4 regions of the Pseudomonas wenzhouensis genome follow, and region 2 is predicted to be linked to each of the others. Evidence: riboswitches for the same ligand, from Rfam matches in the RefSeq annotation. Region 2 holds a riboswitch; each other region holds the start of a gene.

Region 1 (3,167 bases), 500 kb from region 2:
CTGCCAGCCAGCTCATCGCCGCCCTCGACCACGTACGGGTAAGGGATGTTCTGCTGGCTGCGGCCGACCTCGACACGCAAGGTGAAGTCATTCATCAGCGGGCGCAGCTGCTCCAGCAGGTATTTACGGAAGGCCGCTGGCTGGGTCACGGTGATGGCGTAGGTGCCTGGCACCTGTACCTTGGCATAGGCGCGCACGGTGGTCGGCACCTCGCCCTGGCACAGGTAGGTCAGGCGCAATTCGGGGTAGCGGAACAGGCAGTGTTCGCTGGCATCCGGGCGGATGCGTTCCTTGAGGTAGCGCTTGAGTGCGTGGCTCAGGGCGCCGGTGGCTTCCTGATGCAGCGCGGCAAGGCGGTCGACCGCCTCTTCGGGGGTGTTGGCAATGATGAAATCATCGGAGCAGGCTTTCACAGGCATCTTCCTGGCAGAACGAACGCCCCCATCTTGCCTGCATCCTCATGGCAAAACCTAGCGCGGCGACCGAACCAGCGGCCACCGCGCACTGCATCAGACCGCCGCCTGGTGCAGACGCACGTTGAACAGCGGCCCCTGACTGAAACGCGCCAGCGCCTTGGCAGCGGCCAGCACGCCCAGGTCGACCAGCGGTTCGATCAGGATCACGCTCATGTAAGCCAGGCCGAAGCTGCCCACAGCGGCCAGGTTATCGCTGGTGAAGCCATGGCCATAGAAGGCCCAGAAGCCGACCCAGGCAACAATGCCGCCCTGGTAGGCGGTCGACAGCGCCAACGCCTGCTTGTAGGACAGGTCGACGTAGGCGGTGCCCGGCGCAACGATACGCTTGGCCAACACACTGATGGCCCACAGCGGTACCAGCAGGGTGGTGACGTTCATGCCGTACTGCGGCAGATCGAACGGCGCGAACAACAAGCCCTGCAACAGCAAGCCAGCCGCCAGACCGACGGCCGTGGCCCCCGCGCCGAACAGCAGGAGCAAGGTCGAACCGAGGATCAGATGCACCTCGGAAACCCCCACCGCATGATGCGGCAACACCTCGAAGAAGCAGAACACCAGCGCGGTGGTCAGCAGGCTGCGCAGCGCCAGGGCGGTCGCCCCGCCGTTGTCGCGAATGGCATCACGCGCCAGTTTGGCGGTCAGGCCAAAGGCACCGACTGCGGTTGCGTAGCTGAGGAAGATCTTGGCGCCTTCGACGACACCGGGTTCGATATGCATGCAAGTTCCTTGATCGCGCCCACCGCGCGACGAGTTGGAGGATCGATGGATTCGATGGCAGGTCTCCTGGCTCACGGCTTGGCACTTCGCCCGCCTTCCCGACCGAAGTCAGTGGCATCCGGGCATCGTTCGCCGCTTACAGTTGCGGGGGCAGCCAGGGAATTGGCGAGACTCGCCGCACCCTGTTCCCTTTTCATCCGCACGCACGTGCGGGCGGAACCATCGGCGGCAACCTTACTCCGCCGTTCTGACAAAAGACAGCGCTCGCCCTCGAGTCGCTACCCGACCTTGATCGCAGACCCTGGCAGATCCGTCCATTGATCCCCAACACAGAGATCGCCTGCCTACGACGCCAGCACAATCCAGCAGGACCATAACGGCGAACCCCAGGCAAAACGAAACAGCGCTCTAATTCTGCGCCTCATAAATTCCAATTTCCTGGACAGAATTTCGCCCTTGCATTCCAAGATATCGGAATAAGTCCAGAAAAATGGACAACCACTCAACACCGCAACAGCCACGCCGAACCCGTCATAAACCGCTGCGCCCCTTTATCCACAGGCCTTAGCGCACTTTCCAAGAGGGCCCAACCGCGCACTGGCACGACTCTCGCTCTGTAAACCTCAGAGGCGCGCTGGTGTATCCGCGCGCTCACGATAGAACGGCCCTGAGCCGCTAGAACAACAACAAAAGGAACCAGCCATGGGTACCCTCGGTATTCTGATTTCCCTCGCACTGTTGATGTACCTCGCCTATCGCGGCATCAACGTCCTGATCCTCGCCCCACTGCTGGCTCTGCTAGCGTTGCTGTTCGCCGGTGATGTCGGCCTGCTGCTGCTCACCTACACCCAGGTGTTCATGAAGGCCATGGGCGGCTACGTGATTCAGTTCTTCCCGTTGTTCCTGCTCGGTGCGCTGTTCGGCAAGTTGATGGACGATTCGGGGTCGGCCCGCGCCATCGCCCAGGGCATCGTCGCGAAAGTGGGCAGCGAGCGCGCGATCCTGGCCATCGTGCTGGCCTGCGGCATCCTCACTTACGGCGGCGTCTCGCTGTTCGTGGTGGCCTTCGCCGTGTACCCGATCGGCGCCGCGCTGTTCCGCGAGGCGGGCATTCCCAAGCGCCTGATCCCCGGTGCCATCGCCCTTGGCTCGTTCACCTTCACCATGACCGCGCTGCCCGGCACCCCGGCGATTCAGAACGCCATCCCCAACCCCTTCTTCGGCACCGACGCCTTCGCCGCGCCAGGTCTGGGGGTGATTGGCGGGCTGATCATGTTCGGCCTCGGTACCTGGTGGCTCACCGCGCAGTCACGCAAGATGATGGCCGCTGGTGAAGGCTACGGCGAACACCGTGACGACCCAGTCAGCGAGGAGCGCGGCAACATTCCCGGCTTCTGGCTGGCACTGCTGCCGATCTTCGTGGTGATCGCGCTGAACTTCCTGATGGCCAAGCAGATTCTGCCGAGCGTCGACACCAGCTACCTGGCCAAACCGGAATACGGCGGCCTGCAGGACGCCAAATCGCTGATCGGTATCTGGTCGATCATCGTCGCCCTCGGCGCCGCCATCGTGCTGCTGATCGCCATGCACTGGAAGCGCTGGATGGATCTGAAGAAGAGCGTCAACGACGGCGCCTTCGGCTCCATGCTGCCGATTCTCAACACCGCCGCCGAGGTGGGTTACGGCACGGTGATCGCCTCGCTGGCCGGTTTCGTGATCATCCGTGACCTGGTGCTGGGCGTCTCCAGCAACCCGCTGATCTCCGAAGCGGTGGCGGTGAACATCCTCGCCGGCATCACCGGCTCGGCCTCTGGTGGCATGTCCATCGCGCTGAAGACCCTCGGCGAGCAGTACCTGGAAATGGCCAATGCTGCCGGCATCAGCCCCGAGCTGCTGCATCGCGTCGCCGCCATGGCCTCGGGCTGCATGGACACCCTGCCGCACAACGGCGCGGTAATTTCGCTGCTGGCGATC
Region 2 (3,167 bases):
TGCGTCGCAGAGGATCGGCGCGCCAGCCAGCAGCGCGGCGCGGCCAGCTACGCCGGCGCCGGGGGAGAAGCGCAGATCCTCGACCACATCGACCATGCCGCAGGCGTGAATCACCCGCACGGCGAGTTTTTCCATATCGGCGGGGATGCCGTCGAGGTTGGCTTCGGCGCGGATGGTGGCGAAGGAGCGGCGGTAGATTTCCTGGCCGTCGCGGATGTAATCAAGCATCGGGGGTTCCTGCGCTGTGGTGGCGGGCGAACCAGGCGCCGGCCTCGTCGATGGTCATGGCCGGCACCAGCAGACGGCCGAAACCGGGTGCCTCGGGCGTACGTTGGTAGAGCTGGTAATGCTCGGGCGTGCTGGCCAGCAGGGTGTAGGGCTGCACGCGGGCGCTGGCGCAACTGCGCGGGCAGGCGCTGAGGTGCACCTGCGGGCGAGCACCGCTTGCGCGCAGCAGTTCGGCCAGGTGCAGGGCATGCTGCTTGCTGTCGGCCAGGCCGCGCGCGCACGCTGCCGAACCGGTGCAGGCGACCAGGCCGAGCAGCGGTTCGTCGGCATGGGTCAGCAGGCCCAGAGTGTTCAACGCTGCCAGCAGCTCAGCGGCCCGTGCTGTTGGGATGTTGCCCAGCAGCAGGCCCTGCCAGGGCGTCAGGCGCAGCTCGCTGTCGCCGTGGCGCTCGCTCAGATCGGCGAGGACCAGGAGTTGTTCGGCATACAGGCGGCCCAACCGGGCGCCGGCTGCGACCATGCACAGGTCGCTTTGCGCCTGTGGATAAATACCGGCAGGTGGCCGGTTGATCACCGCCACAGCCTGCCAATTGCTCGGTGCCGGCTGCAAGGTAAAGTCCAGACGCGTCTGCAGGCGTTGCAACAGCTCGCGGGCCGGGATCTGTGCCAATAACTGGCGCATGCGCGTTTGTTCGGGCGTGGCCAGTTCGAGGAACAGCAGCAGCAGCTGGCGCACCAATTCGATGGTCTGTGTCACATCGATACGCGCCAGCGGCGTGTCAACGGGGCAGCCGGCCAGGCCCAGCAGCAGGTGCTGGTCGTCTTCGGCGGCGAGCCACAGGTCGTGCGGGTGTTCGCGCATGGCCAGGGCTTCGCCGCCATCCAGTTGCAGGGCGAACTTGGCCGACAGGGCATGCAACGCCGGGGTGTCCTGCAGCAGGTCGAGCAACTGGTCGGCCAGCGGGTGCACGTCCATCCGCGCCTGCGGATCGAGGCCGGCGGCGGGGCTGAGCAGCAGATTGCGCACGTCATCGGCGGCGGCCACGCGTGGGCCAAGGTCGGCGCTCAGCAGGGCATCGATCAGCGCGCTTTCCTGGCTGGGCAAGACGCCCCGGATCTGCAGGTTGCTGCGGTTGGTCAGCTCCAGCATGCCGCTGGCATGCTGCCGCGCCGCTTCGGCAATCGCTCGCGCCTGGGCGCTGCGCAGCACGCCACCGGGCAGCTTGATGCGGCAGATACCGCCATCCAGCGCGGGGACGATGCGCAGCAGACCGGGACACGCACTGTGGCGCGGGACGGGAAAATGAACACGGGTTGGACGGTCGCGCACGGTAATCACCAAACTAAGGCGCGGCGACCGAACCAGCAGAAATCGCCCTGGGACAGGGGAATTCAATGGCATCGGTACACCCCGCCCGATGTTGGCACTCGCGACCAGCGTTCGTCGGCAGGTCTCCTGGCTGACAGGTCTTCATCTGGCGCGGCCTTCCCGGTTTCCCAGTGGCACAGTGGCGACAGACTCGCTGTTTACAGTTGCGGGGGCAGCTCGGTCACGATCGATGATCGCTCCGGATTCCCTCTTAGGCCCGTTGCAGAGTCATATCGACTCAAGGGCACCGACGAAGGCGCTATTATGCCCGCTTTGCCCGGAGCGCGGACAGGCGGTCTGTCGGGCCTGTGCGAGGATATTGGATGAAGCCCTGGTTGACCCTGGTGGGCATTGGCGAAGACGGCTACTCGGGCCTGGGCAAGGCCGCACGTCGTGCGTTGCTGGCGGCCACGCGCATCGTCGGTGCGCCACGGCAACTGGCGCTGCTGCCGCCGTGCATCAGTGGCGAGCGGGAAAGCTGGCCCAGCCCCTTCGACCTTGAGCCACTGCTGGCGTGGCGTGGCGAGGCGGTGTGCGTGCTGGCCAGTGGCGACCCGATGTTCTACGGCGTCGGTGCCAGCCTGGCGCGCCAGGTGCCGGCCGATGAGCTGCTGGTATTGCCGGCGCCGTCCTCGGTATCGCTGGCGGCGGCGCGTCTGGGTTGGCCGCTGCAGGAGACGGAGGTGGTCTCCCTGGTTGGCCGGCCGCTGGCCACGCTCAACGGCAAACTCTACCCCGGCGTGCGCCTGCTGGTATTGAGCGCCGATGGCGATACCCCTGCGCAGGTCGCCGAAGCCCTCAGCGCACGTGGTTTCGGCGCCAGTCGCCTGACCCTGCTGGAGCACCTTGGCGGGCCGCATGAGCGCCGTGTCGATGGCCTGGCCGCGAGCTGGAACCTGCCACGCGGCGCCGATCTCAACCTGCTGGCGGTGGAGTGCCTGGCCGACGCCGGGGCACAACTGCTGCCGCCGACCTGCGGCCTGCCGGACGACGCCTACCGCCACGACGGCCAACTGACCAAGCGCGACGTGCGTGCCGTGACCCTGGCGCGCCTGGCGCCGCTGCCTGGCGAGCTGCTGTGGGATGTCGGCGCGGGGTGCGGCTCCATCGGCATCGAGTGGATGCGCGCGCACCCGGCCTGCCGCGCCATCGCCATCGAGGCCAACGAGGGGCGCCAGGCGCATATCCGCCACAACCGTGATGCCCTCGGTGTGCCGGCCCTGCAACTGGTCGCGGGGCATGCGCCCGAGGCGCTGGCGGGGCTGCCGGCGCCGGACGCGATCTTTATCGGCGGTGGCGTCACCGTGCCCGGTGTGCTGGATGACTGCTGGGCTGCGCTCAAGCCGGGCGGGCGTCTGCTGGCCAATGCCGTGACCATCCAGAGCGAGGCGGCGCTGGTAAGTTTCCGCGAGCAGCACGGCGGCGAGCTGTTGCGCCTGACCGTGGCCCAGGCACAGCCCCTGGGCGGCTTCGACACCTGGCGCGCGGCGCTGCCGATCACCCTGCTGACGGTGCGCAAGCCATGAGTGCGCGGATCCTGCTGCTCGGCGGCACCACTGAGGCGCTGCGC
Region 3 (3,167 bases), 1.8 Mb from region 2:
GTTTCGTGCGCTGGGGCTGGTCGGTACACCTTACCGCTACGGCGGCAACACCCCGGAAGGCGGCTTCGACTGCAGCGGCCTGATCGGCTATGTCTACCGTGATGCCGCCGGCATCAGCCTGCCGCGCTCGACGCGTGAACTCATTGCCATGCGTACACCTGCGGTGCGCCGCGATGCATTGCAGAGCGGGGATCTGGTGTTCTTCGCCACCAATGGTGGTCGCGCCGTCAGCCATGCCGGTATTTACGTGGGCGATGGGCGTTTCGTCCATGCACCGTCCACTGGCGGTACCGTACGGCTGGACAGCCTCGACAATGTCTACTGGCAGCGCGTCTATCTCGATGCCAAGCGTGTGATCACGCCCGAGCTTGCCCGTAACCCCTGATCCGTCATGGTCGAGCCCATCCGCCTGCCGCCTCAGCCGGAGGTCTGCGAGTTGTGCGCGCGACCTGTAGCGCTGACGCGTCACCATCTGATTCCCAAGGCCCTGCACGACAAACCCTATGTGCAGAAGCGTTTCGATCGTCATCAGCGCATAACGGCGACGCTCTGGGTGTGCCGTGCCTGCCACAACCAGATTCACCGACTCTTCAGTGAAAAAGAGCTGGCACTGACCTACAACAACCGGGGCCGGTTGCTGGCCGATGATCGCTTGCGCACCTTTGTCGAGTGGCTGGCCAGTAAACCGCCGGGCTTTACGCCCAGGCATTGAGGCGTCCCGGCGTTGACGTGCAGGGCTGCCAGCCTCTACCCTGCGCGCCTTGCTTCAGGTGCCCCTGCGCCATCATCCGTGATGGCGCAGGGGTGAAACAGGGAAGCCGGTCCGAATGCCGGCGCTGCCCCCGCAACGGTAGGTGAGTCAAACACCGCTCAAAGCCACTGTGCACTGCACGGGAAGGCGCGGTGCCGAACCTTTGGGTTCACTCACGAGCCCGGAGACCGGCCTGTCGCAGTTTCACGGCATCGCGGAGGGCGTTGTCCGGCCAACGCTCCGGTTCTACCGGGGCGTTCGTGTTTTTTCGTCTTCCGCTTGCCTGACCAGCCATTGGCGCCTGGATGAGTGCATGCGGATCGTCGCGATCTTTTTGCTCATGACCGTTCGTACTGTTCGCTGAACAGGCGGCGCGGGTGCCTGACGTGCAGGAGCACAGCATGAGTGAGACCGCCGAACGCGATGCCCGCCACAAGGCACGCATGCAGCGCAAGAAAGCCCTGATCGACGAGAAGATCGCCCAGGCCCAGGACGAATACGGCCTGCTGCTGGTGCACAGCGGCAATGGCAAGGGCAAGAGCAGCAGCGCCTTCGGCATGGTTGCGCGCGCTCTGGGTCATGGCATCAAGGTCGGTGTGGTGCAATTCATCAAGGGCGCGGCCAGCACTGGCGAAGAGACCTTCTTCCGCCGTTTTCCCGAGGAAGTCAGCTACCACGTGATGGGCGAGGGCTTCACCTGGGAAACCCAGGATCGCCAGCGTGATATCGCCAAGGCGCAGGAAGCCTGGGCGGTGGCCCGGCGCCTGCTCAGCGATGAGTCTGTCGGCCTGGTGGTGCTGGATGAACTGAATATCGCCCTCAAGCACGGCTATCTCGAACTGGATGCGGTGTTGGCGGATATCGAAGCGCGGCCGCTGCTGCAGCATGTGGTGGTGACTGGGCGTGGCGCTTTGCCGGGGATGATCGAGGCGGCTGATACCGTCACCGAAATGAGCCTGGTCAAGCATGCCTTCAAGTCCGGGGTGAAGGCGCAGAAGGGCATCGAATTCTGATGACGACACGTCACTGTCCGGCGTTGCTGATCGCCGCCCCGGCTTCCGGCCAGGGCAAGACCACCGTCACCGCTGCCCTGGCGCGTTTGCATACGCGCCAGGGGCGGCGGGTGCGGGTGTTCAAGTGTGGCCCGGATTTTCTCGACCCGATGATCCACGCCCGCGCCAGTGGCGCACCGGTGTACCAGCTCGATCTGGCCATGGTCGGCGAGGCTGAGAGCCGTCGCCTGCTGTGGCAGGCCGCCGGCGAGGCCGATCTGATCCTGATCGAAGGGGTGATGGGGCTGTTCGACGGCAAGCCCTCGGCGGCGGATCTGGCCCGTCATTTCGGCGTGCCGGTGCTGGGCGTGATCGACGGTGCGGCCATGGCGCAGACCTTCGGCGCCCTGGCTCATGGCCTGGCCACCTTTCAGCCGGACTTGCCCTTTGCCGGCGTGCTCGGCAATCGCGTTGCCAGCACACGCCACGGCGAGATCCTGCGTGATGCGCTGCCGCCGAGCATTCGCTGGTTCGGCGCCTTGCCGCGCAGCGCTGCGGTGGAGCTGCCGAGTCGGCATCTGGGCCTGGTGCAGGCCGCTGAGCTGGCCGATCTCGATGCGCGCCTTGACGCCGCCGCCGATGCCCTGGCCGCCAGCGCCAACGTCGACCTGCCGCCTGCGCTGAGCTTCGCCGCGCCGCCGTTCGATGAGCCTGCGCCCCTGATGAAAAATGTGCGTATTGGCGTGGCGCGTGATGCCGCGTTCGCCTTTTTATATCAAGCCAATCTCGACCTGTTGCTGGCGCTCGGTGCCAAGCTGCATTACTTCTCGCCACTGGCTGACAGCAGGCTGCCGGAGGTGGACAGCCTATACCTGCCCGGTGGTTATCCTGAGCTGTACCTGGCCGAGCTGGAAGCCAATCAGGCCATGGCCGCAGCGATTAGGGCTCATCACCAGGCTGGCAAACCGCTGCTGGCTGAATGTGGCGGCATGCTCTATCTGCTCGATGAACTGCGCGACAAACAAGGCGTTAGCGGGCGCATGCTCGGCTTGCTGGCAGGCAGCGCTGCGTTGCAGCCGCGGCTAACCGCTTTGGCCCTGCAGGCAGTGACGTTGCCGGAAGGCGAGCTGCGTGGTCATAGCTACCATCACTCGCGCCTGGACAGCCCGCTCGAGCCGCTGGTACGCGGCCGCTGCCCGAATGGCAAGCCGGTAGCCGAGGCGGTGTATCGCCTGGGACGGCTCACCGCCAGCTATATCCACTTCTACTTGCCGTCCAACCCGGAGGCGGCCGCCGCGCTGCTGCGTCCATGAGCGAGCACGCCTTCAGCCTTGAGGAGCGTGCAGCGGTGTACCGCGTCATCGCCGAGCGTCGCGATATGCGCCATTTCAACGGTGGCGAGGTGCCGGCCGAGGTATTGGCGC
Region 4 (3,167 bases), 750 kb from region 2:
GCAGTTATGTGAGCGGATGGCGGCTGCGCGGTAGCCCCTTCAGGCGGTGCGCACGGCGCACCCTACAGCGATGCTAGGGTGCGCCGTGCGCACCGAGGTCAGAGTTGCGGCGTCCAGGTGACGGCGAATAATGCGGTGCGGCCGGCGCTGTTGTAGCCGAAACGGCCATTGGGTGTGCTGTAGGTTGCTTCTGCGTAGTCCTTGTCCAGCAGGTTATCCAGCTTCAGGCTCAGCCCGAGTTCCTCATTGGCCTGCCAGGCGGCGCGCAGGCTGAGCAGGCCATAGCCGCTCATCTCGATTTCGTTGTCGGCATCATCATAGCGACCACTGATCGCACGCCAGCCTGCGCCAAGCGACACATCGCCGAAGCGGCGGTCAAGGTCCAGACTCAGCGTGCGTTTGGCCCGGCGCAGCAGGGTATGACCGCTGTCGCGGTCACGTGGGTCGATCAGGGCCAGAGCGAGATTGCTCTGCCAGCCGAACAGCTCCTGTTGCATGGCGGCCTCGAAGCCATTGATCCGGGCTGTCTGGATGTTCTGTGGAATGAAGCTTTCGTCGAAGACGATGGCATCTTCGATTTCGGTTCGATACACGGAAGCCTGCAATGAACCTGTGTCGCTATAGCGGCTACGCCATTGCAGCTCGTAGCTTTCAGAGCGCTCGGCTTGCAGCTCGGGATTGCCATACCACGGGTCGTAGAGGTCATTGAAGGTCGGCGCACGGAAGCCTTCGCTATAGGACAGAATCAGGTCGTTGGCATTATCCAGTGGCAGGGTCAGCGCCGCGTTCCAGATGTTCTCGCTACCGAACTGCTGGTTTTTGTCGTGACGAAGCCCCAGCTCGGTCGAGAAGGTGTCGCCGATGTAGCGGTGTTGCGCGAAGGCCGCTTGGTTCCAGCGCGAGTCCTCGGCGAAGGTTGTACTGCTGTGCAGGCGATCCTCGTACCAATCAGCACCGACCAGCACTTGCTGGTTATCGGTGAGCGTCAAGGTGTTTACCCAGTTCACAGCGTCGCGATAGGTGGTGTAGGTAAAAAATGAATAGTCTGGCGCTGCCGACGAGCCATCCCCCGTTTCGCGCTGGTCTTTGCTGTGACCCAGTTCCAGGCGGCTGCTCCAGTGCTCGTTGAAGCGGCCATCGATGAACCCGGAAAGGCTGCTGAGCTGAAAGTCCGTTGTCGGTAGCAGGCCGGTAAAGACATCGTCGTATTCCACCTGCCCGCGCTGATCGAGCGCATTGAAGCCAACCTGCAGTGTTTCATCGAAGCGGTGCGAAAGATTCAGGCTGAGCGAGCGGTTACGGTAGGCGTCGTCGTCGCCATTGGCACCGAAACCGTCGCGGGTGGCGTCGATGCCGGCCGTCTCGTCCAGGGCCGCACCCAGGTGAAAGCGAGTGCGCTGGTCGCCGCCGGCCAGACCAAGGCTGCGCTGGTAAGTGCTGTCGCTGCCTGCCGCCAGGCGCGCGTAAGGCTTGAGGCTCCGGCCATCGCCCTGACGGGTGAAGATCTGAATTACCCCACCAATGGCGTCGGAGCCATACAGCGCGGAACGGGCGCCGCGTACCACTTCGATACGCTCGATCTGCTCGGGGGCGAGAAACTCCAGGCTGCTGGTGCCGCTTGAGGCTGCCGCGATGCGTTGTCCATCGACCAGTACCAGAGTCTGTGCAGTGCTTGTGCCGCGCAGAAAGACGCCCGTCTGGCTGCCGGCGCCGCCCGTGCGGACGACGCTGATACCGGGGACGCGTTCGAGCAACTCGGCGACGCTACTGACCTGCAGACGTTCGATGTCGGCCCGCTGGAATACTGTGGTGGCGGCAGTGGCCTGCGCCAGTGGTTCGGCCTGGCGCCCGGAGGTCACCACCAGAGGCTCGCTCAGATAGGGCTCGGCCGCCCATGACAGAGCGGGCGCGAGAGTAATGGCCAGGGCCAGGCGTGACAGTTTCATTTTCTTTCCTCAAAGGTCGGCAGACGTTCGAGGAGGGCAGGCGCAAGCGCGCGGACAGGCGGCGCTTGACCGTGTCGCCCTCCGCAACACCAGTCGCACCGCCTTGGCCGGTCTCCGGGCTCTCGACCCAGATCCGCCTTCCCAGGTTGCCCCAGTGGCTGTTGGACGTGGCGCAAGCACCGAGGCTTGCAGTCGATTACCGTTGCGGGGGCAGCGTCGGCATTGCTCGTGATGAGCGCACCGACTTCCCGTTTAACACTGCTTGCGCAGCGCACCCTGGCGGAACATGAATGGCGCGCACCTTAGTGTGCGCGCGTATGAATGACAAGCAAGCTCCGCTCATTCAACGATGAGCGGGCTTCATGCTCAGGCTTGCAGCAGGCTGAGACGCTCACGTACCGCACGTTCGATGCCGGCTTCGTCGAGGCCGCACTCGGCAAGCATCTGGCTCGGCTTGGCGTGCTCGACGTAGTAGTCCGGCAGGCCGAGGTGCAGCATCGGTACCTGGCGGTTCTCGGCGGCGAAAAATTCGCTGACCGCGCTGCCGGCGCCACCCATGATGCTGTTTTCCTCGAGAGTCACCAGCAGTCCATGGCTGTCTGCCAGTTCGCGCAGCAGGGCTTCGTCCAGCGGTTTGACGAAACGCATGTCGACCACGGTGGCATCCAGCGTTTCACCGACGCGCAGGGCTTCGGCCAGTTGCACGCCGAAGGCCAGCAGGGCGACGCCCTGGCCCTGACGACGCACCACCGCCTTGCCGATCTCGAGCGGCTCCAGGCCAGCATCGAGCGGCGCGTTGGGGCCGCTGCCGCGCGGGTAGCGCACGGCGGCCGGGCCGTCGAACAGGTGGCCGGTGGTGAGCATGCGGCGCAGCTCGTTCTCGTCGCTCGGGGTCATCACCAGCATGCCGGGGATGCAGCGCAGGTAGGACAGGTCGAAGCTGCCCGCGTGGGTCGGGCCGTCTTCGCCGACCAGGCCGGCGCGGTCGATGGCGAACAGCACGTCGAGGTGCTGCACGGCGACGTCGTGGATCAGTTGGTCATAGGCACGCTGGAGGAAGGTGGAGTAGATTGCCACCACCGGCTTGGCACCTTCGCAGGCCATGCCGGCCGCGAGGGTGACGGCGTGCTGCTCGGCAATGGCGACGTCGAAGTAGCGCTCGGGGAAGCGCTCGCTGAACGCCACCAGATCCGAGCCTTCCTTCATCGCCGGGGTGATGCC

Evidence for each region. A riboswitch is a leader RNA that binds a small molecule or an ion and turns the genes downstream of it on or off. The one in region 2 is predicted to bind cobalamin.
Region 1: linked by a shared signal. The riboswitch ahead of J7655_RS19275 (energy-coupling factor ABC transporter permease) and the one ahead of cobG (precorrin-3B synthase) in region 2 are both predicted to bind cobalamin.
Region 3: linked by a shared signal. The riboswitch ahead of cobO (cob(I)yrinic acid a,c-diamide adenosyltransferase) and the one ahead of cobG (precorrin-3B synthase) in region 2 are both predicted to bind cobalamin.
Region 4: linked by a shared signal. The riboswitch ahead of J7655_RS18025 (TonB-dependent receptor domain-containing protein) and the one ahead of cobG (precorrin-3B synthase) in region 2 are both predicted to bind cobalamin.

What each region holds. Positions count from the first base shown of each region.
Region 1 covers NZ_CP072610.1:4,124,315-4,127,481, forward strand. Annotated here, with positions in the region: gene amn (AMP nucleosidase) at 1-413, opposite strand, end outside; gene J7655_RS19275 (energy-coupling factor ABC transporter permease) at 510-1,193, opposite strand; cobalamin riboswitch at 1,233-1,432, opposite strand; gene J7655_RS19280 (GntP family permease) at 1,896-3,167, shown strand, end outside.
Region 2 covers NZ_CP072610.1:168,128-171,294, forward strand. Annotated here, with positions in the region: gene J7655_RS00790 (precorrin-8X methylmutase) at 1-228, opposite strand, end outside; gene cobG (precorrin-3B synthase) at 221-1,558, opposite strand; cobalamin riboswitch at 1,658-1,864, opposite strand; gene cbiE (precorrin-6y C5,15-methyltransferase (decarboxylating) subunit CbiE) at 1,921-3,123, shown strand; gene J7655_RS00805 (cobalt-precorrin-6A reductase) at 3,120-3,167, shown strand, end outside.
Region 3 covers NZ_CP072610.1:2,841,185-2,844,351, reverse strand. Annotated here, with positions in the region: gene J7655_RS13015 (C40 family peptidase) at 1-385, shown strand, start outside; gene J7655_RS13010 (hypothetical protein) at 392-712, shown strand; cobalamin riboswitch at 752-962, shown strand; gene cobO (cob(I)yrinic acid a,c-diamide adenosyltransferase) at 1,153-1,764, shown strand; gene J7655_RS13000 (cobyrinic acid a,c-diamide synthase CobB) at 1,764-3,056, shown strand; gene bluB (5,6-dimethylbenzimidazole synthase) at 3,053-3,167, shown strand, end outside.
Region 4 covers NZ_CP072610.1:3,872,897-3,876,063, reverse strand. Annotated here, with positions in the region: gene J7655_RS18030 (cobalamin-binding protein) at 1-34, shown strand, start outside; gene J7655_RS18025 (TonB-dependent receptor domain-containing protein) at 99-1,946, opposite strand; cobalamin riboswitch at 2,035-2,240, opposite strand; gene dxs (1-deoxy-D-xylulose-5-phosphate synthase) at 2,313-3,167, opposite strand, start outside.